3 regions of the Virgibacillus kekensis genome follow, and region 3 is predicted to be linked to each of the others. Evidence: predicted binding sites of a transcription regulator. Region 3 holds the regulator's gene; each other region holds the start of a gene.
The links. The regulator Rex, encoded in region 3, represses fermentation and respiration genes when NADH is low (regulators of the CRP and FNR family bind a similar motif). The targets are predictions, from matches to a motif close to TTGTGAAATATTTCACAA.
Positions count from the first base shown of each region.

Region 1: a site for Rex is predicted at 5,664-5,681, ahead of ACFO3D_RS13380 (cytochrome c oxidase subunit 2A). Genes of this name have one in related genera too.
Region 2: a site for Rex is predicted at 2,655-2,672, ahead of ACFO3D_RS13935 (DUF2249 domain-containing protein). Genes of this name have one in related genera too.

Region 1 covers NZ_JBHSFU010000007.1:212,982-223,136, reverse strand. The annotation lists gene ACFO3D_RS13415 (multinuclear nonheme iron-dependent oxidase) at 1-744, opposite strand, end outside; gene ACFO3D_RS13410 (hypothetical protein) at 773-1,246, opposite strand; gene ACFO3D_RS13405 (hypothetical protein) at 1,277-1,477, opposite strand; gene ACFO3D_RS13400 (hypothetical protein) at 2,015-2,572, opposite strand; gene ACFO3D_RS13395 (SCO family protein) at 2,575-3,207, opposite strand; gene ACFO3D_RS13390 (cbb3-type cytochrome c oxidase subunit I) at 3,288-4,967, opposite strand; gene ACFO3D_RS13385 (cytochrome c oxidase subunit II) at 4,983-5,444, opposite strand; gene ACFO3D_RS13380 (cytochrome c oxidase subunit 2A) at 5,457-5,606, opposite strand; gene addA (helicase-exonuclease AddAB subunit AddA) at 5,916-9,638, opposite strand; gene addB (helicase-exonuclease AddAB subunit AddB) at 9,642-10,155, opposite strand, start outside.
Region 2 covers NZ_JBHSFU010000007.1:296,510-306,664, forward strand. The annotation lists gene ACFO3D_RS13915 (alpha/beta hydrolase) at 1-447, shown strand, start outside; gene ACFO3D_RS13920 (metal-sulfur cluster assembly factor) at 554-856, opposite strand; gene ACFO3D_RS13925 (hypothetical protein) at 877-2,121, opposite strand; gene ACFO3D_RS13930 (DUF2249 domain-containing protein) at 2,126-2,341, opposite strand; gene ACFO3D_RS13935 (DUF2249 domain-containing protein) at 2,338-2,589, opposite strand; gene ACFO3D_RS13940 (Crp/Fnr family transcriptional regulator) at 3,395-4,090, opposite strand; gene ACFO3D_RS13945 (DUF2249 domain-containing protein) at 4,328-4,570, shown strand; gene ACFO3D_RS13950 (TIGR04053 family radical SAM/SPASM domain-containing protein) at 4,733-5,869, shown strand; gene ACFO3D_RS13955 (YrhK family protein) at 5,886-6,164, opposite strand; gene ACFO3D_RS13960 (undecaprenyl-diphosphate phosphatase) at 6,220-7,041, opposite strand; gene ACFO3D_RS13965 (hypothetical protein) at 7,137-7,502, shown strand; gene ACFO3D_RS13970 (DUF2929 family protein) at 7,584-7,763, opposite strand; gene ACFO3D_RS13975 (hypothetical protein) at 7,901-8,476, shown strand; gene ACFO3D_RS13980 (BMP family ABC transporter substrate-binding protein) at 8,561-9,526, shown strand; gene ACFO3D_RS13985 (beta-ketoacyl-ACP synthase III) at 9,623-10,155, shown strand, end outside.
Region 3 covers NZ_JBHSFU010000008.1:1,130-11,284, forward strand. The annotation lists gene thiL (thiamine-phosphate kinase) at 1-562, shown strand, start outside; gene tsaE (tRNA (adenosine(37)-N6)-threonylcarbamoyltransferase complex ATPase subunit type 1 TsaE) at 571-1,026, shown strand; gene tsaB (tRNA (adenosine(37)-N6)-threonylcarbamoyltransferase complex dimerization subunit type 1 TsaB) at 1,044-1,751, shown strand; gene rimI (ribosomal protein S18-alanine N-acetyltransferase) at 1,744-2,199, shown strand; gene tsaD (tRNA (adenosine(37)-N6)-threonylcarbamoyltransferase complex transferase subunit TsaD) at 2,189-3,199, shown strand; gene ACFO3D_RS14305 (FtsW/RodA/SpoVE family cell cycle protein) at 3,419-4,588, shown strand; gene ACFO3D_RS14310 (ABC-F family ATP-binding cassette domain-containing protein) at 5,085-7,007, opposite strand; gene moaC (cyclic pyranopterin monophosphate synthase MoaC) at 7,143-7,628, shown strand; gene ACFO3D_RS14320 (redox-sensing transcriptional repressor Rex) at 7,642-8,271, shown strand; gene ACFO3D_RS14325 (YdiK family protein) at 8,519-8,716, opposite strand; gene ACFO3D_RS14330 (CPBP family intramembrane glutamic endopeptidase) at 8,724-9,437, opposite strand; gene groES (co-chaperone GroES) at 9,719-10,003, shown strand; gene groL (chaperonin GroEL) at 10,058-10,155, shown strand, end outside.

The sequences.
Region 1 (10,155 bases), on a different contig from region 3:
AAATTTTGGTCCTACTCCCCCGTACTCAAGGGCTGTAACCCATGGCTTGGGTATAGTCCCATCTTTTATTTGCTGAACAACCCAGGCAGCAATATCCCAGTCTTCGCTGGTCATCGGCATGCTGTCACGCAGACGTCCTTTTTCATCTGCCTGTATTCCCGTTATATGCAATTCTTTAATACTCTCAAGTGGAAGACTTGAAATATATTTACGTACATCGAGTCCGAGCAACATGGATGTCATTCGGGCATGCGCCGTGTCTAGTAAAAACCCGCATCCTGTCTGATTAACAATTTCGGTTAAGGCTGCTGGATCAATAATGGGCTGAAGCATATTTTCGCCCTCGCCTCTGCATATAACATTTTCCAGAATTATATTTTCCATCCCCACCTGCTCAGCAACCATATTGATATCATGAACTACTGCCTTTACTATTCGTTCAGTATCTTCTGGTTTTTTTGTGAAGACATCGACATCCGGATAATCCTTTGTAAATGCAACTGCGTGAACGTTAACATACGGAGTATTTGTGCGGCTCCTCAATTCATTTATGGTATTCCAATCAACTTTATCCATCTGTCCCCGCCCGGCATTTAATCCAAAATGTATATAGTTTGGTTTAACACTCTCCGCCTGATCAATCAGGTCTCTGCTAAAGTCGGGACACTTAAAAATATCTATATTTATTTTACGTTCCCTCACCAGCTGCTCCGCTGCCGGTGAATAGTTAACTGCCAGTTTCATATATTCGCCTCATTTCTGTTTAAAGTTACTACATACGCCCGCTCAAAAGTTTAGCCCACTGTTCTTCTTTGTTATAATTCAGGTCCCCCACTTTCCATTTGCCGTCTCTTTCGCCGAACCAGAGGCGAACATTTTCTTTAACCGTTTTCTTGCCGTTCATGCTTAACACTAGATCAACAGTGCCCACTGGATAGGTGTCATCGAGTACAACACGGAGTCTTTTATAATCAACAATATAAATCCCATTATTCCTTAAATCCTTTACCCGCTGAATCCACTCTTCTTTTGCATCTTTATAGGAAATAACCGGCTCAAGATCTGTTGCACGATCATAAAAGTATACGCTTTCAAAAGCTTTTTCATAGTTTTGATCAATAACGTTTTCGAGAACTTCCTTTGCGGCACTTTTTGCCTGTGATTTATCGGTGATTCCCGGCATGAGAAGCATGATTATCAAACCAATCAGCACTATTCCCGCAGTGAATGCAATACCTTTTTTCACTTCAACCCCACCCTCAAAAGAATTTCTTTTCTAGCCTTGTTTTCCTGTACCGGTTCGTTTCTTCAGTTCGATGACATTTCCAACACAACCAATTAAACCGCCAACCGCTAGCAATAGGGGAATAAAAGAAAGATTTGAGATTGGATAACCGGTTAATAAACCATATACACCATAACCGCACAATATAATGCTTCCAACCAAGCCGAGGAAAGCTCGTGTGGATCTGTTCATATCTGCCACCTCCCTGTAAAAATGAAAAATTATCATCTTTATTATTTCAAATTTTTTACACTTAAACAATAAGATGTGCAATATTTCTGAAAAAAATATTAGTTAGAGGTGATGACGGTTGTGTACTTTGCCGGTGAACCAGGGACCGGGAAGGATTTTGTCAGTCTTGTTAGGAGTCCATTCTCCTTATAAGTACCCTAAAAATCTTCGGTGAGGATCCTGGTTCCGTTAAAGGGAAAAAACGCCGCCTCAAAGGAGGTAAATTGGATCCTAGTTCCGTTAATTGCCCAAAAACAAGGAAAAAGGAGGGTAGAAAGCAGAAATAGCGGAATGTGGCCTACATATCATGCCCCAACCATATAATTTAAGCGAGATAATGGAATGAGGTTCCACACAAATCAGCGATGCGGATTCTGATTCCGCTATATGCACTTATGAGCTTCGATTGCCTATTGAGAATTTTGCAGACCTAAAAGATGCTTGAGGAATTAATCAGACGAAAAAACCATCAAACCGCTAACACGGTTTGATGGTTTTTCATTCATATTCTGAGTGGTCAATAAAGAATAACTGAATTACATAGATTAACAGGAATACAGCCATTGCCAGTGAGCCCCAGCCAAGTGTTTGCTGCTCGACTAACAAGTAGTTATTACATATCTGCTCATCAGAACCAATGTATAGCACCGCCATAATGCCGAACATGATCACGAAAAAGATATAGACTGCATTTTGCCAAGTGTTACTTAACTTTCTCCAGCTGTCACGGAGCGGAATACCAGCCAGAAATGGAAGACTGATAAACTTGAAAACTTCCACCGCCTGCATGGTAATCGCCTCATCCATAGAGCGTGGGAGCATCCAATAGCTCCAGATGATAATAAATAAAATAATCCCCGGTATGCCATTTGAGTTCCATTTTGCAAATAAACCCGGGAACTTGATCTGGAAGAATCGTGCCATTAGGAATCCGGAGATAACCAGAAGTGGCATTTGCATGTGCATATGCACAATCATCACGGATTCCAGCAGGTTGGATACTGGCGGGAGAATCATAAAGATGAGCAGCAGTAGACCATAGAATGCCTGTTTCATCGTTATTCCCCCTCTTTTTTCAGGGTGGTAATTACAGTATCCGCGGCCGCATCAATTTTGGTATAGTCCATCACATTTAACAGGTGACCTGTTTTGCCAATAAAATAGAATGCACTGTTATGGGTGAAATTCCCATTGCCATCAGGAATCACAATTACGCCCAGCTTCTCAAGCAGTGTGTTAAGTTCCTCTTTATCATTGATGCGGGCCATCCGCCATGTTTCGCCATCACTGTTAAAATAAAACCTGTATTTTCGCAGTGTTTCTGGATCGTCTCTTTCCGGGTCAAAACTGATACTTAAAAACAGAATATCCTCACCAATATATTCAGGTGGAATTTGCTCATACACATCTGCCATATTCATTTCCAATTGGGGACAGACAGTTGTGCAGCTCGTATACATAAATGTCAGGAATACATATTTATCCTTGGCCAGTTCGTCAAATGTGTATACCCGCTCCTTGCTGTCTTCAAGGGTAACAGCAGGGAATTGCGGTTTATTTTGTAAAATATCGTAGGTCCTGGCGCTCTCTGCAGTAAAAGCACGGAATCCATCAGTACCTGTATAGAATAAGACTAAGCCAAATATGAGAACGGTAATAAGTGCTATTGTATTATGTTTATTTTTGATCAAATTGATCACATCCCGGGATGGTTTTTTATTTGAAAGAGATAGCCCACCTAGGACTATCTCTTCTTTTTTCTATCTCTTGCTTACCATGTTTTGATTGGCGGTGAACCAGGAGGGCCGTTGACGATAAAGTCGACAATAGGCACTACATAAGCCATTGCCACAACCATTAGCATGAGGATAATCCAAATGCTCCAGCGTTCGGTCCATAATGGTGTTGGCGATTCACTTGCTTCCACTTCACCAACCGGAAATTCAGATTCTCCTTTAGGTGCCAGGAACATCATGTTGAATACGGCGTATACCTGGATGATAACTCCTAACATCAGCAGCGTCCCGCCCAGTGCCATCACATATTCGTACGGCACCCAGCTTAGTGCTGTTGGATGATCCCCATATGTGGTGAATGATGTTCTCCGTGGGTCGCCAAGCAATCCTACAAGGTGTTGGGAGCCTGACATGAGCAGCATACCGACAGTCCAGACGATTGTTTGGATAACACCCAATCTGTTCATTTGCGGTGTTAGTTTCCGTCTGGAGAGATATGGGACTAACCAGTAAGTAATACCAAAGAATGTAAGTACCACCGTAACTCCGACTGTAATATGGAAATGTCCTACAACCCAAAGTGTGTTATGAACTACCTGGTTCATTTGGTTACTTGTATTGATGATTCCACCTGCACCACCAGGAATGAAAGCAATCATCGCAATCATAGGAGCAAGGAAACGAACATCGCCCCATGGCAGCTTAGTAAACCATCCAAGCAACCCTTTACCACCATGTTTCCTGCCCGCCCGTTCTAACATCGCAAACATAGCAAATGCAGTCATAAGTGATGGGAACGCGATTGATGTACTCATGAACACGTGCAAGAATTTTACTGATTCTGAGATTCCTGGGTCAATAATCTGATGGTGGAATCCACCAGGAATATTAAGGATTACCAGCAGGACAACAACAAGACGAGCAAGTTTGTCATTGAACACATTCCCTCCGATAATCTTCGGTAATGCCACATACCATGCAGAAGTGGCTACCAAATACCAAATGTTTACGAGTGTGTGACCGAAACTCCAAAACAGTGTACGGGCCACCATGATGTTGACTGTTTCTTTCCAGCCCAGTGACCATGGAATTAATGTCAGCACTTCAACAGTGACACCAATACTTCCGAAGAACCAGAGAACAAAAACCCCCATTGCAAAGAAAGCATATAAAGGAGTTACCTGCCCACGATGGTTTTTGCGCCAGTTGTTATAGTTGATAAATGCTCCGAAACAACATGCCCATATTCCAAGAACCACAAAGACTAAACCGATATAGAATATAGGTGAAGCCGCAAGTGGTGGATAGAATGTGTACATAACAGAAGCTTCGTTCATCACAACTGTGTAAACCACCAGCACCACACCGAAGAGCATTAGTCCAAATCCGGTCCAGGCAAGCTTTCTGACTGAAGGCAGCAGTCCACCCAGCGTGTGGGAAAGTGCTGCATACATATAACCGATTGTAAATGTTGCTGTAAAAACCAATATAAGCAATATACCGTGTGCAGTCAGCACTTGATAATAATTGAGCCATGATGGCAATTGTAAAAGGCCAGCCCGTTCAAGTCCCTGAATAAGACCTAGAACTCCACCAATTAGTAATACAATAAATGCTACAGATAAATATGATTTCGATAGTTTTGCATCAAGAGGGTTGACTCCCAGCTTTTTCGTTGCTTTTTCACGAAATGATTCATACGCTAATGCTTCCATTTATATTCCCCCTCCTTACTTCACTGTGATGGTTGTGGACATCATCTGATGACCAGCCCCACAATATTCATTACATAAGATTAGATAACTTCCAGGTTCATCAAACGTATGCGTGATTTTTTGAATGTGACCAGGCATTACCATTGCATTTACATTCGTACCGGCAATTTGAAAACCGTGAACAACGTCTTTTGCAGTCATAGTGAATGTAACTTCCGCTCCAGCAGGAACTTCAATGTTACTTGGGTTAAAGCCGAATGCCTGCAGAATCATGACAACTTCATATTTGTTTTCGCCAATTTCGCGTACTCCCGGTTCATCAAAAGGAGCGGTTTGATTCACTTTTTGTGGATCGATTGTTTCCTTATGACTTGGAGGCCCCATTCCAAGCGCGAAAGCCTGATAACCAACGACCACCATAAAAATTACTAATATACCAGCGCTTAATCCGAGCCAGATTTCCTCAAATTTATGCATGCTCTTTTCCTCCTAAACTCGTGACATATACAGCGAAAATACCGCTATCCACATAAAAGTTATAATTCCTCCAACACCGAATACAGAAAGCAGCAGTGTACCTTTTAATGAACGTTCTTCCTTGTTGTGATCCGGAGTCTCTTTTTTGGTTACTTCCATCACCGTTTCCCCTCCTCTGTCTTCCTTCTCTTACATCATAGTTTGGAAAGAGACCTGCATAAGTGAAATGAATCACAGGCAGGTGTGATTTTAATTACTGCAAAATAAGTAATTGAATGTTTCTTGAAAATCAGCCCATAAAAAAAGAGTCAAACCCTTGGTAGATAAGGGATTGACTCACTAATAAAAGTTGTTATTGTCTGTAACTTTTTCGCCATATTTACGTTAATTTTTTAACTGCTATCTGTAAAGACGACATCTGTTCAAGCTGTCCCCCCGCTAGACTATATTTCGGCAGTTGTCCCGTCCTAATTATACTTTTAACAAAAGCTGTTTGGAAAAGAAATACAAATACGTTTCTTCGATTGGCTGGTGCCAGATTGTCTCGATAGCATGCCGATACATGTTGAGCTGGACTTCATACCGTTTAAGCAGCTTTCCTTTCAGCTGGTCGGTAACGTCCTCCCAAATAGTATCGGTCTTATAATCGAGAATAACCCAGCCGCCGTCCAGCGGAATAACACAGTCGATTACACCCTGCACCAGGACCTGTTCATCGGTCTCACTGGTCCAGTTGGCATATACTTCACTTGCCGGAAGGGTCAAACTGAAGGGTACCTCACGATATATTTCGGACGAATCCATAATCATTTGAGCAATCGGTGTCGTGAAAAACTGCTCGATTGCTTCAATATCAATTACATCGGCTTCCTGCCTGGTGAGAAGCTCCCGTTCCACGAGTTCCTCAACAAACTCAGCAATTGCATGTTTATCCATCGGTTTGCTGAGTGGTATATGCTGCATAACTGTATGCATTGCCGTTCCACGTTCAGCAGCTGTTATTGCTTTTTCTTTTTGCATGAATGCTGGTCGCCGTACAATTGGTGCCCGGAACTCCTGAACAAGCTGATCACCGCTGTATTCATCACGACTTTCACGCTGACGCTTTATTTCGGTTACCGTCTGCTTAGCCCGAGACGTTGCAGCCTCCCGGAATGGATACATATAATTAAGCCGGCGGTCGACGAATTCGGCGGTCTCATCGTCATCCAGATTAAGTGGCTTCCACTCGGTAATGTTTTCTTTTCGTTCCATTTCAGCCTGTTCCGCACCATCGTCCAAATTGACCAGCGAGCTGCCGTGCACTATGGAGACATTCCAATCGGACGGATCGATTTGGATTGCATCAAGGACCTTGTCATCCACCTCCATATTACGAAGTGGGCCAGTGCTCTGGTGACGAATCAAGGCGGGTCCCACCCAGTCAAGATACGTCTTCGATTCAATCCGGAAATGCGCCGGAAGAATCCATTCCGCATGATCGATCATCCGCTGCCATTTCTCTTGTTTCTTTTCAAATGATGCAACATTTCCTACCATCACCAGTTTCTCTTTGGCGCGAGTCAATGCTACATATAGTACACGCATTTCCTCGGCTAGAAGTTCCCGTAATTTCTCCTGCTCAAGCGCATGGAAAAACAATGTGGGATATGTGATCCGTTTAGCGGGATCAATATATTTACTGGCAAAACCCAGGTCTTTATGCAGCAGATAGCGCTGACGGAGGTCCTGCAGGTTGAACTGCTTATCCATCGCACCAAGTATGACAACAGGGAACTCAAGTCCCTTACTTTTATGGATAGTCATAATCCGAACGACATCTTCCTGCTCACTTAATGCTCGTGCAGCACCTAAATCATCACCTCGTTCTTCCATCCGCTCAATAAAACGAAGGAAACGAAAGAGACCACGGAACGATGTTGTTTCATAGCCACGAGCCCGGTCATACAGTGCCCTTAGATTCGCCTGGCGCTGGCGTCCGCCCGGCATACCGCCGACAAAGTCATAGTATCCGGTCTCACGGTAGATTTGCCAAATCAGTTCGGAGAGCGCTCCCTGTCTGGAAGAAATCCGGTAACGCTCCAGCCGCTCCAAAAAGTTACTTACTTTAATTGCGGTATCGCCGTTGTTGGTCCGGTTAAACGCCTGTAATGCATCATAGTACGTTCCACGCTGATCAGCCAGTCGCACCTGTGCAAGTTCTTCCTCATCGAGCCCGACAATCGGGGACTTCAGCACAGAGGCAAGTGGAATATCCTGGCGTGGGTTGTCCACCACCTTCAGAAGACTGAGCATGATTTTTACTTCGATTGCATCAAAGTATCCGGTGGAGAGTTCAGCATAAACCGGAATCCCCTGCTTTTTCAGCTCATCAACAATAGTCGGCGCCCATGTCATCGAGCGCATCAGGATAACCACATCACGGTATTGCATATCACGCTGGGTACCGGTTGCTTTATCAAATACCTTTAGTGGTGGTTCTTGTTTCTGGCCAATCCATTCTTTAATTTTTTCCGCATAGGCACGGGCCTCTAGCTGCGCCTTTTCAAGATCCTGGTAATCCTCTTCTGCATCCGACGTCGGGTCTTTGTCCTCTGGGGCTTCGCGATCAATAATCATCAGTTCCGGTTGTGGTGTCGAGTGAGGCAGCTCATCGTACATCTTATTGCCATATATAAGCTCTGCATCCTCGTCGTAATTAACTTCACCAAGTTCCTCATCCAGGATCTGCCGGAAAATATAGTTAGTCCCTGTCAGGACATGTTCCCGACTGCGAAAATTACTTGAGAGATCAATGCGTCTTGCCGGAATATCTTCATCGGCAAAGCGCTTGTATTTTTGGATAAATAATGACGGTTCCGCATGCCGGAAACGGTAAATACTCTGCTTTACATCGCCGACCATAAACATATTTCCAGGTCCAGTCTGGTCACTTATCAGGGTAAGAATTGTCTCCTGAACCAGGTTGGTATCCTGGTATTCATCAATTAGTAGTTCGGTGAACTGCGCTTTAAGATTTTCCGCAACGTTGGACGCTACAACCCGCTCTTCAGTGGAAGCTTCCTGATTAATTAGAAGCTGAAGACAATAATGCTCCAGGTCAGAGAAGTCAACGATAGCCCGCTCTCTTTTCTGTTCGGTGAACCGCGCCTTAAATTGTTTCACAAGTTCAGTCAGCTGCCGGATTACCGGGGCCAATTCCTGCATGTCAGCTACATGACCTGCCAGGTTACGACTAAACCAACTGCTTTTCATTGCGGCCCAGCGGTCTTTGTAGCTGTTACGTAAATTCTTGGCTTTTTCTTTTTTGGCATCATCACAGTCCGCTTTTTTGCCGGAAAGACGGGCAAAACTGCTCCCTGCCATAAACGTCTGTAGATCATCCCATGAATTCATATATGTGAGCGAGGTGCGCAGCATTTCTGCATCCGCTTCAATTGTATCAGCGTAATGGTATGGACCGCCACTTTCCCGAGTCAGTTCCATTGCCAGATCGATTTCCTGTCCGATAGCTTCCAGCTGGTTTTTGACCTCTCGCTTAATGATTTTAAGCCATTCCAGATCCTCTTCCTGCCAATTGTCAGGAATGTCATAAACATCAGCTAGTTGATCAAGCCATTTTTCGGGCCAGGGATTCTGCACTGCAAACGTGTACAGGGAAAGAACAAGACTTTCGACATCGGTATCACTCCGGTCGCTTGAAAACCGATCAACTACAGCAAAGAAGTTCCGTTGCTCTTCCCCTTCTTTTCCATACCAGTCTTCAAACAGATCATCAATTACTTCTTGTTTGATCAGATCTGCCTCCATGTCGTCAGCGATCCGGAACGCTGGGTCAATCTCAAGCAGATATGCATACTGTTTGACCACTTCCAGACAAAAAGAATGCAGGGTCGAAATGGACGCGCGCTGAAGAAGGGACAGTTGTTTTTTTAGATGCATTGAAGACGGATCTTCTGCCAGCGCCTCCTCAAGCGCAAGGCCAACTCTGTTCCGCATTTCCTGGGCTGCTGCATTGGTGAACGTCACAACAAGCAGGGAATCAATATCGACCGGATTATCCTTCTTAATCAGCTTCTGGATAATACGCTCGACCAATACAGCAGTTTTGCCGGAGCCTGCTGCTGCGGCAACAAGGATGTCACTGCCATCGGTGTAAATTGCTTCTTCTTGTTTTTTTGTCCAGTTAACCATTATTTATATTCCCTCCTTTTGACGCAGGCGTTCCAGGATTTCATCATCTTTCAGATCACTGAGCTTACGGTAATTATTTTCTTCCAGGATTGGATCAAATTGACAGACCGACAGAAACGGACAGTACGTACATGCGACATTTTGTTTGTGCTGATACGGATTGAGATGAACCCCACCTGTCGTCATGTCAATCCCCGCCTGCATCATCAACTGATGAATATGATTCTGGAGACTTGTAAATGTTTCATCATTGGCAACCTTGGAAGAACTGTAGAAACCACCATTTTTCTTCATTCCGGCTGGGACAATCTGGCTCGTACCGGATTCCAGTGATGTATCCATCATCTTTACAATCTCTTCATCAGACAGCAGGAGACCCTGCATTTTGTATTTTTTAAAGATTTCTTTTTCAATTTCATCGTCAGGCATTTTTACCTTACCGGATACCATCGGGTTGTGGACATGGAAATAAAGCACCCCTGCAGGTGTTGCTTTCAGACCAAGCCACTGTTCGGAA
Region 2 (10,155 bases), on a different contig from region 3:
GGCGCGATTGCGATTGCACCCGTTATCTCCTATGAACCTTCCTGGTATGAAAAAATGATGATCCGTGTAATGGGCAAGCTTAAACCTGACTATCTGATTGAACAAGAACAGGGTGATGTACAGCTAACCAAGAGCCCGGATAAGCTCGACATGCTTCGAAATGACAGTTTGCGTCATAATTGGGTGAGTCCCGGGCTTGGACGGGAATTGATGCGTACTATTGTGGTGATAAAGGAACGAGCTGATTTAATCGAGATTCCTTTTCTACTGCAATATGGACAGGATGATGAAATAACGCCTGCAGTGGAGCTCCGTGATTTTTTTGAACGGGTTGGTTCAAACGATAAAGAGAAGAAGGAGTATCCAAATCTGCAGCATCGCCCGTTTGATGGCATCGACACGAAGCAATTTTTCGATGACTTGAATAGTTGGCTGAAGCGACATTAAAACTGTATAAACATTCCAATGTGAGGATTTAGAGCCTCACCATGATTCTGGATACAGCGCAACAAAAAAACATCGTGCGGCGTCTATGGCCGAACGATGTTTTCTTTTACCCCATTCCAAGCTGTTGTTTAGCCCGGTCACTCATATTTGCTGGCGTCCATGCTGGCTCCCAAACAAGGTCCACATGAATATTGCCAACACCCTCGACTTGCTTAACGCGGTGCAGAACACCCGCTTTTATGCTGTCGTGCATTGGACAGCCTTGTGTGGTGAGTGTCATTTTTATTTCAATGTTTTCTTTATCGTCAGCCGTGATACCATATACAAGTCCAAGATCCATTATATTCACGCCAAGTTCAGGATCTATCACTTCAAATAATGAAGCTCCAACCTTTGTTTCTAGAGACATATTTTTCTTCCCCTTTCTTCTTACATATAAAGAACGCGTATAATCGATAACGCGTAAAGTAATGATGTTAATGCAAGCAGTCCTTGGAAAAACAGCACAAGCGCCCCTATATACAGCAGGCCACTTCCTGTCAGGCCGACCAAGCTGATTACAAACATGGTAAACAGGATTACTGCATGTTTTTCATTAATCATTTCTTTAAGCGTTGGTACTTTTTCTTTACCGATTTTATCGGAGTACTTATGCGTCCACCACAGAAATGGAACAATCTTATATAAATAGCCGAGAATGCTGAAAATAATCCATCCCATCACATAAAGGAAAATGAGCCATCCCCAGACTGCCGATTCAGTAATACCACTTAGACTGAACAGGAATGCGAGAACATGTACACCTAAGCCGTTCATGATGGCAACAAGCGAGAATGAGAATGGTTTATCAAGTTTCTTTTTAAGACGTTTATCAAGAATTTCTTTGATATTCAAGATGAAAAAGAAGAACCCCGCTAAAAGTAATAACCATCCGACCTGCTGTACAAGCTCATCAGTAATCCAGAATGAACTGATTACAACTGCCAGCCCGATAATATATGTGATAAACGCAGGTTTAGCCCATTTCATTGAGTATCCATGTGACAAACTGAACATCGGAACAAGTTTATATGAAAATCCGAATATCAATAAGGTGAACCACCCGGAGACTCCAAGTACGATATGCGATGAAAGGATTCCCCCGTGATTGCCGATACCGCCTACGGACAAATTCCATGCCAGCATGAAACCGGCAATAATGGTCAAGAAAAAACAACTGATCGCTCCAATAACGAAGTATGTCAGTATGCTTTTCTTCTCTTGCTTGATGATTGTTTTAGCCATTTGGAAAATAAACATGAGAATGCCAATAATAGCAATTATGCCACCATAAAGCGCATTTTCCGGCATCACACCGAGCATGATAGCAAAAATGGTCACCCCTGTGGCTGTTATCAAAAATTGAACGTAACCGAATTTCTGGCTCCAGATAGAAGTCAAAAACGCAACCGGTACGAGTTGATACATTGCTCCCATAGCAATCATTACCGCGTAGCCAAGCAGGAGAAAGTGCGCTCCCATCCAGATATCAGGTATTCGAAATTGCCCCATCGCAAGGATATCACTACTGAAAAAGAGAATTGCCTGCGAGACAACGAGCGCCGCCAGAGCATATAGGATAAACGCAAGTGGTAGCTTAATATTTGTGTCTGATTTTAGGCCTCCGCCAGGCATCATGTTACGCACCAGATTTCGTTATAGTAATTTTGTAGCTTCCATCATCCTGCGCTTCGGTCTCATGCAGGTAGCCACGGTCATTCAATTCCTCATATAAAAAAAGCGGGCGGCGGTCATTGATGATGGAGAGTGTTGCGCCGTTATCCATTTTGTCCAGTGCCTTCAACGTACGCATCATTGGTTGAGGAGGCTCGAGGCCACGGTTATCGATAATCATTCTGCAACACCCTTCGTCTTTGTGTAGGTTACTTTCCAATGTTTTTTCTCTATTTTTTCCACTTTATTTTCAAAGCCTTTCCGTTTCAGAACGGCATGCAATGGTACAGGATTAAATGGTGCATGCAGCACAAATGCCTCTCCGTCTTTAAGAGTCTTAACAGTCCCCATAATTTTATCGAATGGCTCTTTTTTCATTGCTAAATCTTCACGTACATCTAACTCGACGACACTTCCATGTTCACTCATGAAAATCACCTCATCTATTGATTTCTTAAGCCTAACTTTATGATAATCATTTTCAATAGGAGAAGTAGTGATGTATGTCACATTTTTTGAAAGAGGGGGAGAGGGAGGTTGTCGGGAGATCTTGTGGAGGTGGAGAAAGGGGGATTTTCCATTGAACAACAACTGTCAGTCATTCTAAAATTAATAGAGATTGAGAGGAAAGTGATAATTTATATAATAATCCGAACTATCTATATCATTTTGTTAGGATGCCTTCGTATAATCTATAAATTGCGACGTAACAATGAAGCTTCGCTCCGGAAATACACTACGCGTTCCTCGGGCTCGCGCTGAGCCTCCTCGCTCGCAAAGAAAGCTCGCTGTGGGGTCTCAACGTCTTCGCTTTCCCGAAGGAGTCTTCGTGTATTTCCTTCGCTACCATAGTGTTGATTAGAGCGGAGGACAGTCGACTCCTGCGGGTCACCGGCTAAAACAGGTCACGTCCTGTGACCAACGCCGGTACTAGAACGTCCTGTTCGTCGAAGCAACAGCTGAAGATTCCGCAGGAAGTGGTTTTCTTCCGAGGAAGTTGAAGCGTTGCCCGGCGGCAAAGGAAACACTGTGAAAGCTTTAGCTTGAACAGATGTTGGACTTGTACCCGGAGTGGTGAAAGCGACTGTCCGAAGCGGAAATCATTAAACTTTTATCTCGCATTTTATACCAACTGTGAAATAAGATCCAACTATAAGAGGATAACATTATAAGATTCCGCGCCGAATTCGTTCGTCTTTAGAATGTAAATTTATAGTTATGTCCCAGCCTCTTTCTAACTGAATAATTCTTCTTCGAGAGTTTCTGTATCCAATACAAAGGAGCCTGATTTGTCAGTGGTCAACAGGTCATGTTTTTTTAGCTGAGTGAGCGTTCTGCTGACGGTTTCCCTGCTCGAGCCAATCATATTTGCGAGTTCCCGGTTTGTGAAGTGTGTGGTCACCTTGATCATGCCGTCTTTGGTTTCTTTGCCGTAATCTTTGGCAAGCCGAAGTAACAGCATAATAATCTGTTCATATGTATTGTGCAGTATTTTTTCCTCAAGCCTGTTTTGCAGGTCCATAATCCTGTCACCGAGCACGCGGAACAGTTTTACACAGATTTCCGGATGGTTAATCAAAAAGTTTTCGAATGAATTGATTGGAATATAAATTAAAATTGCATCTTCCTGAATTTCCGCGTGTGCCGGGTAGTCGTCCTGACGGAAAAATCCCTGGTGGGGAAACATATCGCCTGGCTGGAGTACATTTACAATCTGTTCTTTTCCGTGGAAATCGGTTTTATATATTTTCACCTTTCCTTGGTGGATAAAGTAAACATTGGTCATCGGGTCGCCCTGCATGAAAATATGTGTGCCGTGACGGTACATCCGGTGTTTGGCCAATTCTACAATCGGTTCCATCTCGGAGTCGGTTAGATCCTTGAATAATGGAACTTTCTGCAGCAGTTCCTGAATGGATTGGATGTTCATATACATGCTCCTCTCAGCAAAAAAAGTGACATATACTCAAAATTTAAGCTTCCTATAACAATATGCCTTTCTAGTTTATCATGTTAACTTCAAAGATAGAATTTGCAAATGTGAACGTTTTATAAAAGTGACGAGAATCATATGGAGGTGTGTTTTCTCTCACATCATCCTAACTGAACAGGCATTATCATTAGAGTCGTGAAAGGTTATCAAATCTGAAAGCTGGAGGGTTAAACAATGAGTGAAAAGAATTTCGCTGTAAAAATACATGCACCTGAAATTGAACCGAGATACAGACATCCAAAGATTTTTGAAACATTCGATGGGTTGCAGCCTGGTGAGTTTATGGAATTGTCCAATGACCACGATCCACGGCCGCTTAGATATCAATTTATGATTGAGCGGGAAGGCGTCTTTACCTGGGAATACTTAGAAGAAGGGCCATCAATGTGGCGTGTGGCTATAGGTAAAGAAGCATAGACCGCTGAGCAAGAATTCATTATCCATTATTGCCTCTGGGAACCTATTCCAGAGGCTTAATTATGTCCAATTTATGACACATCGGGAAGTGTGAAGTATGTCACAACCAGCCACGTACAAAACAAGTAAACTCAACTTAGCAACTAACTTAGGAGGGGTAACATGTTACCACAATTTCCACAAGACTATAATGAAAACCCATTCATCGTAATCTGGGAGCTGACACGGGCATGTGAGCTGAAATGTCTGCATTGCAGGGCTGAAGCACAATACCACCGTCATCCACTGGAACTGACTTTTGAAGAAGGAAAAAAACTGATTGATGACATATATGAAATGAACAACCCAATGCTTGTTTTCACTGGCGGAGACCCGCTGATGCGGCCGGATGTTTTTGACATTGCGGAGTATGCAGTGAAAAAGGGTGTTCGAGTGTCCATGACACCATCCGCCACTCCGAACGTCACCAAAGAGGCGATGGAAAAGGCGAAGAATGTCGGCTTGGCAAGGTGGGCGTTCTCAATTGATGGGCATTGTGCCGAGGTGCATGATCACTTCCGCGGCACTTCCGGGTCATTTGATTTAACGATGAATGCGATAAAATATTTGCACGAACTCGAAATGCCCCTCCAGGTTAACACAGTTATTTCACGCTACAATTATGAGTATCTTGATGAAATGGCAGAAATGGTCGAAAAGCTTGGCGTTGTTTTATGGAGTGTCTTTTTCCTTGTGCCGACAGGGCGGGGGAAAGAATCGGATATGATATCACCGGCTGAGCACGAAAAGGTACTCCGCTGGCTCTACAAGTTATCTAAAACTGCTTCATTTGATATCAAAACGACCGCAGCGCAGCATTATCGCCGTGTAGTGATTCAGGGCAAAATGCGGGAAACCAAAAACCAAGAGGACGTAATCCGTTATGAAGATGCATTGAACAGTGGCAAAATTGATACAATCGACGGACTCGGTCGTGCTCCTAAAGGTGTTAACGACGGAAACGGCTTCGTATTTATTTCCCATACTGGGGATGTATATCCAAGTGGCTTATTGCCTATTAAAGCAGGTAATGTTCGCCAGAAACCACTGGCAACCATTTATCGTGAATCGGAAGTATTCCAGAACCTTCGCAATCCGGATAAGTATAAAGGAAAATGCGGTGTGTGTGAATTCCGGCATGTATGCGGCGGGTCACGGTCCCGCGCCTATAATGTGACAGGGGATTACATGGAAAGTGAACCATACTGTGTATATATTCCAAAGGCAATGCGTCAAAAAAAGAAAGCAGTAAATAAGTAATAAAATTCCCAGTCAGCTATGGCTGGGAGTGTTTTTTATACCGTACATGTGAAAAATGGATTGCATGGATAATCTTAATGATTGGTCTTGCCAAAAGCTGTGCGCTACCAATAATAAACAGTACAACACCAGCTGTTTTCAAATCTTCAAACAGAAAGAAAATACTGCCGATCAAGAATTCCAATCCAAGTGTTAAATCATTCAGCAACGATATGATGCGGTATTTTTTATCGAAAGAAACCTCAAAGGTTCCAATTTGCATGCCGGTAAAGTCTTTCTCTTCATTAATTGACATAAAAAAATCCCTCCCATAGTGACATTACCCATAGGGAGAGATTTGTGAAACAAGGTTAAATAAATAGAATGACCAGAATACCTACGATAAAGCAATAAAACGCAAAGTACTTCAGGTTACCGCGAGCCATTATTCCCATGAACCAGCGCAAGGAGTAATAGGAAGCAATCAGCGCTGCAGCGAAGGCCATTACATAAGGGATTGCTAGGGCGCTAATGTTCGGGTCGCCCAAGATTTCCCCGACACTCAAGATGGTTACCCCAAGACTTACCGGGATATATAAAAGGAAGGAGAATCGCAATGCGGTCTCAGATTTCATACCGACAAGCATGGCAGCAACGATTGTCGCACCCGACCGGCTGATTCCGGGTATCAGTGCAACTGCCTGTGCGAACCCGACAATCAGGGCATCCTTCAGCGTCAAATCGCCGTCATTTTTCCTTCCGCGCAGATTGCGGATAATCCAAAGGGCAAGTCCTGTAATGAGCAGAGTATAACCAATTACGGACACCTTGCTAAGCTTACTTTCAATGAATTCTTCAAATAATACTCCGATTACACCTGCTGGGATTGTAGCAACGACCAGATACCAGATAAACTGGTAATCTCCTCTGGCACCCGGATCTTTTTTTGAAAGATAGCGGAAAAAGTTCTGTGCCAGCCGGATGATATCGTTACGGTAGATAACCAGAACCGCAATGAGCGACGCGAAGTTAACAAGAATTTCGAATGATAGACCTTCAATTTCGATGTTCATCAGTTCACGGACAAGCACCAGATGACCACTTGACGAAATCGGAATTGGCTCTGTGAATCCTTGAAGAAATCCCAGGAATAAATACTTAATCAGTAAATATAGTTCATTAACAGTTTCCATTAATCTGCCTCCTAAACCGGCAATTTTTTTCAGCTCCGTACAAGTCACCAACCCATGGGCCGTTGAATAGTCTAGATGGTGAGGAGGTAGAAAATATGAGTCACAATCATTACCATATGTATGATTTATGCAAAAAGCATATGCACGCCTACGTACTTGCCGAACTAGAGGACGGCATGCAGGTGGACGGCATCATTACGGACGTTGACGACGATAACGTATATTTGGCGGTGCCAATTGAACTGGGTATGGGTGGTCCAGGTAATCCCGGTCACATGAATAATCCTTGTCATCATGGCAATCCTCATGACCATCGGGTATTCGGCTTTGGGTATCCTGGCTATGGATATGGTTATCCAGGATATGGGTACGGATACGGGTACCGTCCACGGAGAAGGTTCAACCGGCTTGTTCTGCCGCTTGCAGCTCTTACTGCAATCAGCCTGCTTCCGTGGTACTAATACACATTACAGGAACTCCAGCAAAAAACCCTTGCCATTCGTAATTTGGAAGGCAAGGGTTGATTCTTTCATCAAATTGGATTACTGTTCGGTTCCGTCCTTCAAAATACCTTCACCTAGAATAAACGCAGTTAGTGTAAGAATTACCGCTACTACAAAGGTACTGAACAGGTCGACAGTAGATCCGGCCATACTGGTCAGAACGTAGGCTATCACGAAACTGATCAGAAGAGCCCAGATAAATGGGATCACGAAACGCATCTTTAAACACCTCATCCTTATTTTATCACACGTTGATTTTAATCTATTAAAAGCATTCCTTTTATAGTTTATCAAACCGGTTTCAAAATGAAAAGTATTTATTTGCTGGTATATCGGAAAAAAGGAGGGACTTGAAAATGACAGTTTTGGTAGAAAACTGCTTTGACTGGCTTGGGTACCATATTCTTGAAGAGCTTCTGGAAAATGATTATGAAACGGCTGGAGTGGACGAAATCACAACCGATTTTAAGGAACATTTGTCCATGCTGGTTGGAAGAAACGCACTGTTTCGGCATATAACTGAGCCGGAGCGGGAAAATAAATACGATAGCTCGATTGTTGTAAAATCAGATCAGTTAATTATTACCCGAGATGGTCAACAAACCACAGTAGAATTGCCGTTGCTTTTCGGGGAATGGATGCCGATGAATGAAGCAGGAATTTACCGTCAGAACAATCATATTCCGTTTGACTCGAATTTTTTTCAAAAAAACGCTGTTTACGTGGATGATTTCGTGCGGAGTCTTTTACTGTGGATGAAGGCATCACAGCTTCCTGGGGTTCTGGAAGTTAAATCTGCCACCGATGATAAGGAAGTAAATATAAAACTTGAAAATTCGGTCTATATACGGAACAATATACCTATAAATGAATTAGTAGGTCTGGTAAAAAATCACTACAATAAATACAGAAATATTTACCAATGTCATTAAAATGTAATGTGTGGCAACATTTACGTGTCATGTAATTGAGGATAGAATATAATCAGGCTACTAATGACTCGGATTGGAGTGCGCGTGTTGAGACAACTTCACATCATAATATTATTTGCTGTAACAATCTTGCTTTTATCCGGTTGTTCAGATTTTTTTGACGAAGGAAACATCCAGCGGGTCGGCATGCTGGTGGAAAACTCGGTTCATGATGAGCCCTGGGCACAAAAAGGATATAAGGGCCTCCAAGCGATAAGCGAGGAGTTTGAGGTAGATGTTTTTTTCAAAGAAAATATCCAGACAGAACAGGATTTAAGGGAAGCTGTGGAAGATCTGTCTAACCGGGGCGTTAATCTGATATTCGGACACAGCAGTACATATGGAAAGTTTTTCGAGGACATATCTGCATCCTATCCATCGATTCACTTTGTTTATTTTAACGGGGGATATTTTGGCGAGGATTTGACCAGCCTTAATTTTAATTCGCATGCTATGGGCTTTTTCGGTGGCATGGTCGCCGGTAAAATGACCGAAAGTAATCAAGTTGGAATCATAGGAGCATATGAATGGCAGCCTGAAATAGAAGGATTTTTTGAAGGGGTGAAATATCAGAACCCGGATGCTGAGGTTCATTTTAATTATGTCCACAGTTGGAACGATAAAAAGAAGGCGCTTAAACAGTATAAAGAGATGCGGGAAAAAGGTGTCGATGTTTTTTATCCAACGGGGGATATTTATAGTGAAGCGATTATCAAGCAGGCGGCCGAAGACGGTGTATATGCAATCGGTTATGTAACTGACCAGGCAGATATCGATAAGAAAACTGTACTGACGAGTACCGTTCAGCATGTGGAAGATTTGTACGTGCTTATTGCTGAGCAGTTTAACGAGGGGGAACTTCGCGGTGGTGTCATGACATTCGACTTCCAGGATGAAGTTATCTCACTGGGAAAGTTCAGTCCTGATGTACCGGAAGATTTCCGCGAGAAAGTCATGGATGAAGTAGAAGCGTATAAAGATACTGGATTGTTGCCGAATGAGCGGCAGTAAGTAAGTTTCCTTCTTGCACATTTAGGAGGAATGCATTAAAATTAGTACCAAGTCATAAGAATTAGTGTTAAGAATAGTTAATAAGGGGATGGAAATATGGATGTTGGTCTATTAGGTACTGGACATTACGTCCCAACAAACGTAGTTACAAATAAAGATATGGAAAAAATAGTCGATACAAGTGATGAATGGATTCGTACACGGACTGGGATTGAAGAGCGCCGAATCGCTGATGATGATATCGATACATCAGACATGGCGTATTATGCAGCGAAGAATGCACTTGATGATGCAGGTCTTAAAGCTGAGGATTTGGATATGATTATGGTTGCGACCGTAACTCCGGATCAGCCATTTCCGTCTGTCGCATGTATGCTGCAGGATCGTCTTGGGGCAAATACAGTTGCGGCGATGGATATCAGTGCGGCGTGTTCAGGGTTTATGTACGGACTCGTTACCGCTAAACAGTTTATTGAAACGAATGCGTATAAAAATATTCTGGTGATCGGTGTTGAAAAGTTATCCAAAATCACCGACTGGAGCGACCGCAATACCTGTGTTCTTTTCGGGGATGGCGCTGGTGCTGCAGTAGTCGGACCGGTTTCAGAAGGAAAAGGGATCCTGTCATT
Region 3 (10,155 bases):
TGGATTCGCAGACAAAGATAAAGCACGCTATCGTAGTCATGCTGCTGCCGGTGATATTGTTTTTGTTACAGGGACATTGGGAGACTCCAGGGCTGGTCTTCATATATTAGAAAATCCGGGGACATACAAGGATACGGATTATTTCCTTAATCGACATCGCTTACCTGAACACCGTGTTTCTTTTTCAGAGAAACTTGGAAGTCTTAAGCGAGTGTCACTGAACGATGTCAGTGATGGTATTGCTAATGAAGCAAACGAAATTGCCGAAGCATCGAAGGTGAGTCTGCACATAGAGGAAAACAGCATTCCTGTTAGTAAGCAATTTTATCAGTTCCCGGATAAGCTTCAATACGAATGGAAGCTTTTTGGCGGGGAAGATTTCGAACTTCTCGGAACTGTCCCGAAGCATGATTGGGAAAGGGTAATAACTGCAGCTGAGGGAACGAATACACCGGTTACTAAAATAGGATACGTTTCGAATCAAACCAAGAGCGATGTTTATATAGAAAGGGATGGCCGGAAGAAGCCGTTGTTTAAACAGGGCTATACCCACTTAAAGTAGGTGAGAAAATGAGTAAGCGTCAAATAAAAACAGATACCAGTGAGGAGACAATAAGACTTGCCGAGAAACTGGCAGTATTGTTGGAACCCGGTGACGTTCTTACATTGGAAGGCGACTTAGGGGCTGGAAAAACTACCTTCACAAAAGGTATTGCCAACGGGATCGGTGTAAGCCGAACGGTTAATAGTCCCACGTATACGATTGTAAAAGAGTATGAAGGAGAACTTCCTTTATATCATATGGATGTCTATCGGCTCGAAGATTCTGATGAGGATATAGGTTTTGATGAATATTTTAACGGCAAGGGGATATCAGTTGTTGAGTGGGCGCAGTTTATCGTAGAATATCTTCCGGAGAATCGGTTGGACATCAAGATTTCCAATCTGGATGAAAATTCAAGGATGATTGAGTTTTATCCGCATGGGGCCCATTTTAAAACTGTTATCGCTGAACTTATCGGTTGAATTAAGGAGTTATTTTAATGAATATACTTGCAATGGATACATCAAACCAGGCACTTGGCGTAGCTTTATTAAAGGATGGACAGCTTGCCGGGGAAATGGTTACAAATATAAAAAAGAATCATTCGGTACGATTAATGCCTGCAATTGATCAGTTAATGCGGGAAGTTAATATGCTGCCAGATGAGCTTGATAAGGTTGTGGTTGCTAAGGGGCCAGGCTCATATACCGGTGTGCGGATTGGGCTTACAACCGCTAAATCAATGGCATGGGCCCTGGATATTCCGGTTATTGGAGTTTCGAGCCTTGAGGTACTTGCGTATCAAGGTAGTTTTTTTGACGCCGCTGTATGCCCATTTTTTGATGCGCGAAGGGGTTTGGTCTACACAGGGTTATATCAGTGGGATGAGGGGAAATCTCAGCTGCTGAAAGAAGAACAGAACATTTCAATGGAAAGCTGGTTGCAGCAGCTAGGGCAAGTCAATCATAAGATAATGTTTTTAAGTCCTGATATTAAGGTTCACCAAGACGCCATTCTGGAGGCTCTTGGCGATCAGGCTATTATCCCGGAACAACCTTTCCATATTGCTAAACCATCCCATCTGGCTATTGCTGGAATGAATAAAAACCCAGACCATACGCATACATTGACCCCTAACTATTTACGCTTGGCGGAAGCGGAAGCGAACTGGAAAAAGAAACAGAAGGAAAACCAGAATGATGGCTAAAATGGTAATTCGCGAGATGAAGCCTTCTGATATTGAGGAAGTACTAGAAGTTGAGAAAGCAACTTTTGAGACACCATGGTCAAGGGACATATTTGTTCAGGAACTGGTCAGCAACCGGCATGCTTATTATTATGTAGTGGAAATAGATGGGCGTGTAATTGGTTATGCTGGAATGTGGCTGGTGATTGACGACGCACAAATAACCAATATTGCCATAAAACCTGCGTATCGTGGTAACAAATTGGGTGGGAAATTATTTTTATATACAATCGAGCAGGCAATCAGGATGGGAACAAAGCGATTATCCCTCGAAGTACGAGAATCTAATGTAGTTGCACAGCGTATGTACCGAAAATTTGGTCTGGTACCTGGTGGCCTACGTAAAAATTATTACACTGATAACCAGGAGGATGCTATTGTTATGTGGGTGAATTTAGATGGAAAATGAAAAATATATTCTCGGAATTGAAACTAGCTGCGACGAAACTGCCGTGGCAATCGTCAAAAATGGTAGAGAAATAATTTCCAATGTAGTCGCTTCCCAAATTGATAGCCATAAGCGATTTGGAGGAGTTGTACCGGAAATAGCATCCAGACATCATGTTGAACAGATCACTGTTGTGCTTGAAGAAGCTTTTAATGAAGCAAAGGTTACCTGGGATGACATTGATGCCATAGCAGTTACGGAAGGACCAGGGCTTGTTGGAGCTCTGTTGATAGGTGTTAATGCAGCCAAGGCGCTTGCATTTGCGAAAAATAAACCGCTAATTGGTGTGCATCATATAGCCGGCCATATCTATGCAAACCGCTACCAGAGTGAGTTCAAATTTCCGCTACTTGCATTGATTGTTTCAGGCGGGCATACGGAATTGGTCCTGATGAAGGAACATGGCAGCTATGAATTGATTGGTGAAACTAGAGATGATGCAGCAGGTGAAGCTTATGACAAGGTTGCACGCATGCTTGGACTTCCATATCCGGGAGGACCGCATGTGGACAAGCTTGCTGCCGTTGGGGAGGAGAGTATTAATTTTCCTCGTGCCTGGCTGGAGGATGACAGCTTTGATTTCAGTTTTAGCGGCTTAAAGTCTTCTGTTATCAATACTATACACAATGCTGAACAGCGTGGCGAGGAAATCAAAAAAGAGGATATTGCTGCAAGCTTTCAGGCAAGTGTTGTGGATGTATTAACAACTAAAACACGGAAAGCAGCGCAAAAGTATCAGGTAAAACAAGTTATTGTGGCAGGAGGCGTAGCTGCCAATCAGGGTCTGCGGAAGGCATTGGACGAAAAGTTTGCTGACTCGGGTATCCCATTACTTATCCCTCCATTGAAGCTTTGTACGGACAACGCTGCGATGATAGCTGCCGCCGGGTTTATCTCGTACGAAAGAGGGCTGCGAGCCGGCTGGGACTTGAATGCAAACCCATCGCTCATCCTGAAATAAGTTATCCACAACCATGTGGGTAATGTTTGTAAAAGTAGACAGTACTTGGCCTGTGGATGTGCATAAAAATTGTGGAAAACCTAGCGTTAACCTGTGGATATAGTGGATAACTCTGTTGAAAACCTTGAAAAGGGCTGACTTTTTGTATATATGTCTGTGGATAACGTTAATAACTGTTCCAACAGATCTCTTAAACTAATCGAAATCTGGTGAAGGTATATGTCGAATAAACAGTCCTATTATATACAAAGTGACTTGCTGTTCCTTTTGTTTCTGTTCATCTGTGTCAGTCTGATATCGATTTATAATGCACAGCAGCTTCCACAGTACGGAGGGGAAAACTTTGTACTCAAACAATGCGTATGGTTTGCGGCAGGTATAGTAGGAGCGGCAGTTATTCAGTTTGTAGATCTTGAACAGCTCTTTAAAGCCAGCATCTATATTTATGGGCTAGGGATACTGGTATTGATCGTTCTGTTAATTAGCCCTGACAGTATTGCCAGGGAGATACATGGAACGAAAAGCTGGTTCACCCTCCCAGGACTGTCGATACAGCCTGCTGAATTCACAAAAATAACAACCGTACTGTTCCTCGCTGCAGTAATCACGAAACATAAGAAAAAATATGAAGTAAGTAATCTTGGCAGTGATACATTTTTATTGTTCAAAATTATTTTTGTAACAGCAATCCCTGTATTCTTTATTCTATTGCAGCCCGACTTTGGAACCTCAATGGTCTATGTGTTTATTGCCGGGTTAATGGTTCTTTTATCGGGAATTGACTGGAAGATAATACTAAGCTTGATTCTTGCAGTGTCCATTATTCTCGGAGGGGCCGTGGGATTTATTGTTAAGTTCCCTTCCCTAGCAGAGGAATACATAGGGCTTGATCCTTATCAAATTGATCGTGTAATGACCTGGATTAATCCAACGGAACAGGACAGCGATGATACATACCATTTTGATCTTTCAGTGCTTGCGCTGGGCTCAGGGCAGCTATTTGGAAAAGGGATGGATAGTCTTGAAGTGGAGACGCCTGAGGCACATACAGACTTTATCTTTTCAGTAATCGGGGAGAGCTTTGGGTTTCTGGGCACATCGGTTGTTATCTTTTTGTATTTCCTATTGTTATACAAACTAGTAACATTGGGTTTGTACAGTTCCAGGTATTCGTTGTTTGGTTCATTTTTAAGTTTTGGCTATCTGGGGATTATTCTTATCCATGCTTTTCAGAATATCGGAATGACGATTGGTATCATGCCAATAACTGGGATCCCATTATTACTTATCAGTTACGGTGGAAGTTCCGTGCTGGCAACCATGGTTGGTTTTGGTGTGATTTACCGAGTAGCTGTGGAAAACTCCATTCAGCGCAGTTATTTATTCTAGATAGAAACGGCGATTAACTTTAGCAATCCAATCTTTATAGAAATTGGGCTGCTTTTTTATTGTACCTAAACTAAACCAGCAGAATAGCGGGATATCACAGCGTAGAACGGGAATTAAAAAAATCACCTCAAATGAGAAAAATAGCGGATTGGGAATCCAGCAAGTCAGCAAAGCGGTTCCTCATTCCGTTAAAAGGGAAAAAAGGGGGAAAGTGGATTCTGGTTCTGTTAAATGGATTATATCAATAGATTTTAAGGTGAAATAGACACATAACTGAACCAGGATCCGAAATCAAGCTTTAACGGAGAAATTAGAGGAAATAGCGGAATGATAATCCGACAATCAGCCAATCCAGGTAGATATATGAAAAAAGTCAGGGTATAAACTATTCTAATAGAAATAAATAAGGCCATATAAAGAAACGCTCCAAGCTTTTATGCTCGGAGCGTTTTCTATGTTACCCAGTCAATTCGATATTTTTAAATCTGTAATGATTTTAGGTCGTTTCTTCCTGCAAAGCGGTCCATTCTTCCAGCAGCTTCTCAATTTCTTGTTTTAAATCCCCGGTTTGTTTCGTCAGTTCCAGAGCCTTTTCATGATCCTGGTAAACTTCCGGATCGGTCATTTTTTGCTCGGTGGCCTCAAGCCTGGCTTCCAGCTCTTCAATCTTAGCTTCCAATTCATCAATCCGTCGCTGTCTTTTCCGAGCCTCCCGCTGAAGCATTTTATCCTCTTTAAACTTGGCTTTTCGGTGGTCCTGTGTATCGACAGCCTCTTTCGTTTCCTGCAGTTGTTTCAGTTCTGCCTCTTCCTGTTTCTTTTCGGTATAATAATCATAGTCACCCAGATAAAGAGTGGAGCCATCCTGTTGCATTTCAACAATCTGATCGGTGATTTTGTTTATAAAGTAACGATCATGCGATACAAAAATAATTGTGCCAGAGAAGTCCTGAAGTGCTGCCTCCAACACTTCTTTGCTGTCGATATCAAGATGGTTTGTCGGTTCATCCAACACCAGCAGATTAGCTTTTTGCATCATCAGTTTGGCAAGCGACAATCTTGCTTTCTCCCCGCCGCTAAGGGACTGGACAAGTTTTAGCACGTCATCCCCGGAGAATAGAAAGTTTCCGAGAACGGTCCGAATATCCTTTTCATTTACCAGAGGATACTCGTCCCACAGTTCTTGAAGCACTGTTTTTGTAGGGGTTAGCGTTTGTTGTTCCTGATCATAATAGCCAATTTCCACATTTGTGCCGATTTTAACTGTACCGCTGGACGGTTGTAGACCGCCGATTATCGTTTTCAGCAATGTTGTTTTTCCAACGCCATTAGGTCCGACAAGGGCTACTCGCTCACCACGGTTCACTTGTACATCCACGTTGGAAAAAATCAGGTTATCCTCATAACGGAAGGAGAGGGAGTCGATCTTCAGTACATCGTTCCCGCTCCGCCGGTTGATATCAAATGAGAAAGAGGCGGATGACTCATCGCCTTTTGGCCGTTCCATTTTCTCCATTTTCTCAAGTTGTTTACGTCTGCTTTGCGCACGTTTGGTTGTCGAAGCACGTACGATATTTTTTTGAATAAACTCTTCTGTTTTCTTAATTTCTGTCTGTTGCTTCTCAAACTCTTTCATTTCCTGTTCAAAGTCCTGGGCTTTTTGTTCGAGAAACTTGCTGTACGAACCATGATATTTCTTAGTCTTGTGTCGGGAAATCTCATAAACAATCGACACAGTTTTATCCAGAAAGTAGCGGTCGTGCGAAACAATTGTTACGGCACCTGGATAACCTGCCAGATAGTTTTCGAGCCAGCTTAGTGTATCGATATCAAGATGGTTGGTAGGCTCGTCCAGAATGAGCAGGTCAGGTTTCTTCAGTAATAGCTTCCCGAGTGCCAGACGGGTTTTTTGCCCGCCGCTAAGTTCGTTGATCGGTGTATCATAATCATAGTCATGAAAATGAAGGCCGGTTAGGACAGCTTTAATATCTGCCTCATAGCGATAGCCGCCACCTGCATCAAAAGCCTGTTGTTTCCGGTCATAATCCACAAGCAGCTGCTCATATTTTTTCTCGGAAAGTGTCGCAGCCTGTTCCATCTCTTTTTCGAGCCCGCGAAGTTCCTGTTCCTGTTTCACCAGATCCCGAAAGACTTCCACCATTTCATTCCAAATAGTTTTATCGGATTCGAGTCCAGTATGCTGGGAGAGATAGCCTGTTGTAAGATCCTTGGGCTTAATTAAATCCCCTTCATCATACGAATACTCACCCGCCATTATTTTCAGCAGGGTGGACTTACCTGCCCCATTTCTGCCCACGATTGCAATCCTGTCGTTCTCTTTTATTTCAAGTTTTACGTTGGATAATATTTCATCGGCTCCAAAAGACTTGGAGACTCCGTTAAGCTGCATAATAATCATTTCGTTCACCTCATCGTATACAAGTGTATCGTATTAGCAAATAGGCGGGCAATACAAATGTGAAATTAATCACGACTAACCTATTAATTTCTGATAAAATGGGGTATATATCATTTTCGTCTGGAGTTGATTTTTATGGCAGATTTCACACATTTTAACGAGCAAGGAAGAGCAAGAATGGTCGACATCAGTGAAAAGAATGAGACGGAACGGACGGCTGCAGCTGCTTCCAGCGTTTTTGTAAATCGCGAAATCTATGAAAAAATAACTTCCAATACCATGAAAAAAGGTGACGCGCTTGCGGTAGCTCAGGTTGCAGGGATTATGGCAGCCAAGAAAACTTCTGACTGGATTCCAATGTGTCATCCACTGCAACTAAAAGGAGTGGATATTTCATTTGACTGGAATATTGACGGGGATACATATGAAATTAGGATCAGTGCATCGGTAAAAACCAAAGGAAGTACAGGGGTGGAAATGGAAGCATTGACCGCTGCTTCCGCAACCGCATTGACCATATATGACATGTGCAAAGCAATCGATAAAGGAATGGTAATTGGCCAGACATATCTCCTGAGTAAAAAAGGCGGTAAATCGGGTGACTACCAGAGGGAAGATTAGGGGGGTAACTGGAATGGAGCAAAATAAGATACCACAGGCAACTGCCAAGCGGCTGCCGTTATACTACCGGTTCCTGAACAATTTATTTCAGCAGGGGAAGAAGCGGGTTTCTTCCGGGGAACTTAGTGAGGCAGTAAAAGTTGACTCTGCCACTATCAGAAGAGATTTTTCGTATTTCGGTGCGCTTGGGAAAAAAGGGTACGGGTATAATGTAGAATACTTACTTGGTTTTTTCCGGAAGACACTCGACCAGGATGAAGTGACCGAGGTAGCTCTTATTGGTGTTGGAAACCTGGGTACGGCATTTTTACATTATAATTTTATGAAAAATAATAATACCAAAATTGTCATGGCATTCGAAGCAAACGCAGAAAAAGCGGGAACCGATATCGGCGGAGTGCCCATCTATCATATTGATGAGCTGGAGGAAAGGATGCAGGGCGTAAGTGTAGCAATACTCACCGTTCCAGCCACCGAGGCGCAGAACATCACCAATAGGCTGACCGATTACGGAGTCTCTGGAATACTTAACTTCACACCAGCAAGAATAACGGTACCGGAGCGGGTCCGTGTCCATCATATAGACCTTGCTGTTGAACTGCAGTCACTTGTATATTTTTTAAAGCATTATCCGTTAGATTAATATTTCTATAGGGGAGCAGTCCACGAGGGCTGCTCCTTTACATTTATTTTACGTCTATCTTTTCCCTGCGCTTGGGAAGGGATTTACGGCTTTGTTAGCTAAAAAGATTTAAATGGCTGTGATTAAGAGAGTGGACTACTTGAAGAGAGAATGCGGGCGATGAACAAAGTGGAGAGAATGGTAATGCAACTCAAGCAGATGATACAACCAGCAGTCAGATCCTGCTGGTTGTGTGAGTGTACATAATTCACTTATTTTTTTGTTTTAATTTAAAATGCAGAATCAGCATCCGGATTCCTACACCGAAATCTATTGTGGCGAAGAAAGCAAGAAGAATCGTCATGAAATTCCAGACTGTATCTTCTGCACTTTGAACTGCCATATAGGTAAAGACCGACCCTAGTAGGAAATATATCAAAGACATTGTTTTAGGTGAAAGTCGCATTAGTGAATCAGCCTCCAATTAAAATCATTTGCATCTGTTCCATCTGGCGCTGCATTCTTTCTAAATCCTCAGGGTCCAGTGACAGCTGAACGATAAGTGAAATGGAATTCAACGTCATATGAACTATTATCGGAACCATAATCCGTTTGGTTTTTACATAAAGAAATGCAAATACAAAGCCCATTGATGCGTATATTAAAATATGTTCCGGCTCCCCGTGGATTATTCCGAAAATCAGTGCAGAAAGTGTAGCCGCAATGAAAAAGTTTGTGCGGACGTAAAGCTCACCAAATATTATTTTCCGGAAAATAATTTCTTCAAGAATCGGTGCAATAATCGCGGGGATAATCATAAATATAGGAGCTGCCCGTGTTATATCCATAATAACCTGCGTATTTTGTGAGCCTTGTTTAATACCGAATAACTGTACTTCTATTGTCACCGCAAGAGCTTGGGCAACATAGGCCATAATAACACCTGCAATGGACCATAAGACTAAATGGCCTGCAGAGGTGTTATCACGAACAGGTGCCTGTCGCATATCCGGCCGCATGAAAATGAGTACAGCAATCAGCCCGGCGATGAAACTGAAGATTGTCCAGTAGATTGCCGCCTGCTCCTGTGAGACAGGAAGCATGAAGTACAGAACCGGGACAAACAGCAACCCGGAAAACTGCATAATTATATAAGTTGAAATTACATACCAATAGCGTCTGGCCAAGTTAAAACTACTCCTTTTAATGTGAGGATTAGTATAGTATATGCAACAAAACGCGCTGCTAGAAAAAATTACAACATAAATATTTTATCATAATTTCCCTACACGTTATAATAGTATGGTTACGTAGGACGTTCCTGAAAAAAAGAGTAAAAATTTTAAAGGTCAATACTTGCATTTTTAATGTCAATTAATTATTATATTAATTGGAATTAGCACTCACTAACAATGAGTGCTAATAAATCAAAACAAATACATGAAAAGGAATTAAGGAGGTTGTCTACATGATTAAACCACTAGGAGATCGTGTCGTAATCGAGCTTGTTGAGCAGGAAGAAAAGACAGCAAGCGGTATTGTCCTTCCAGACTCTGCAAAAGAAAAGCCACAGGAAGGTAAAGTAGTTGCAGTAGGTTCCGGCCGTGTAACAGACAGTGGCGAAAAAGTTGCACTTGAGGTTAGCGAAGGGGACCGTATCATCTTTTCAAAATTTGCTGGTACCGAAGTGAAATACGCAGGCACAGAATACTTAATTCTTCGTGAAAATGACATTCTTGCTGTTGTAAGCTAAGCAGGATTGTCAGCATAATAACATACGAAATCAATTATCAAGGAGGAATTTAACATGGCTAAAGAAATTAAGTTCAGTGAAGAAGCCCGCAGAGCTATGCTTCGCGGTGTCGATACATTAGCTAACGCTGTTAAAGTAACGTTGGGACCAAA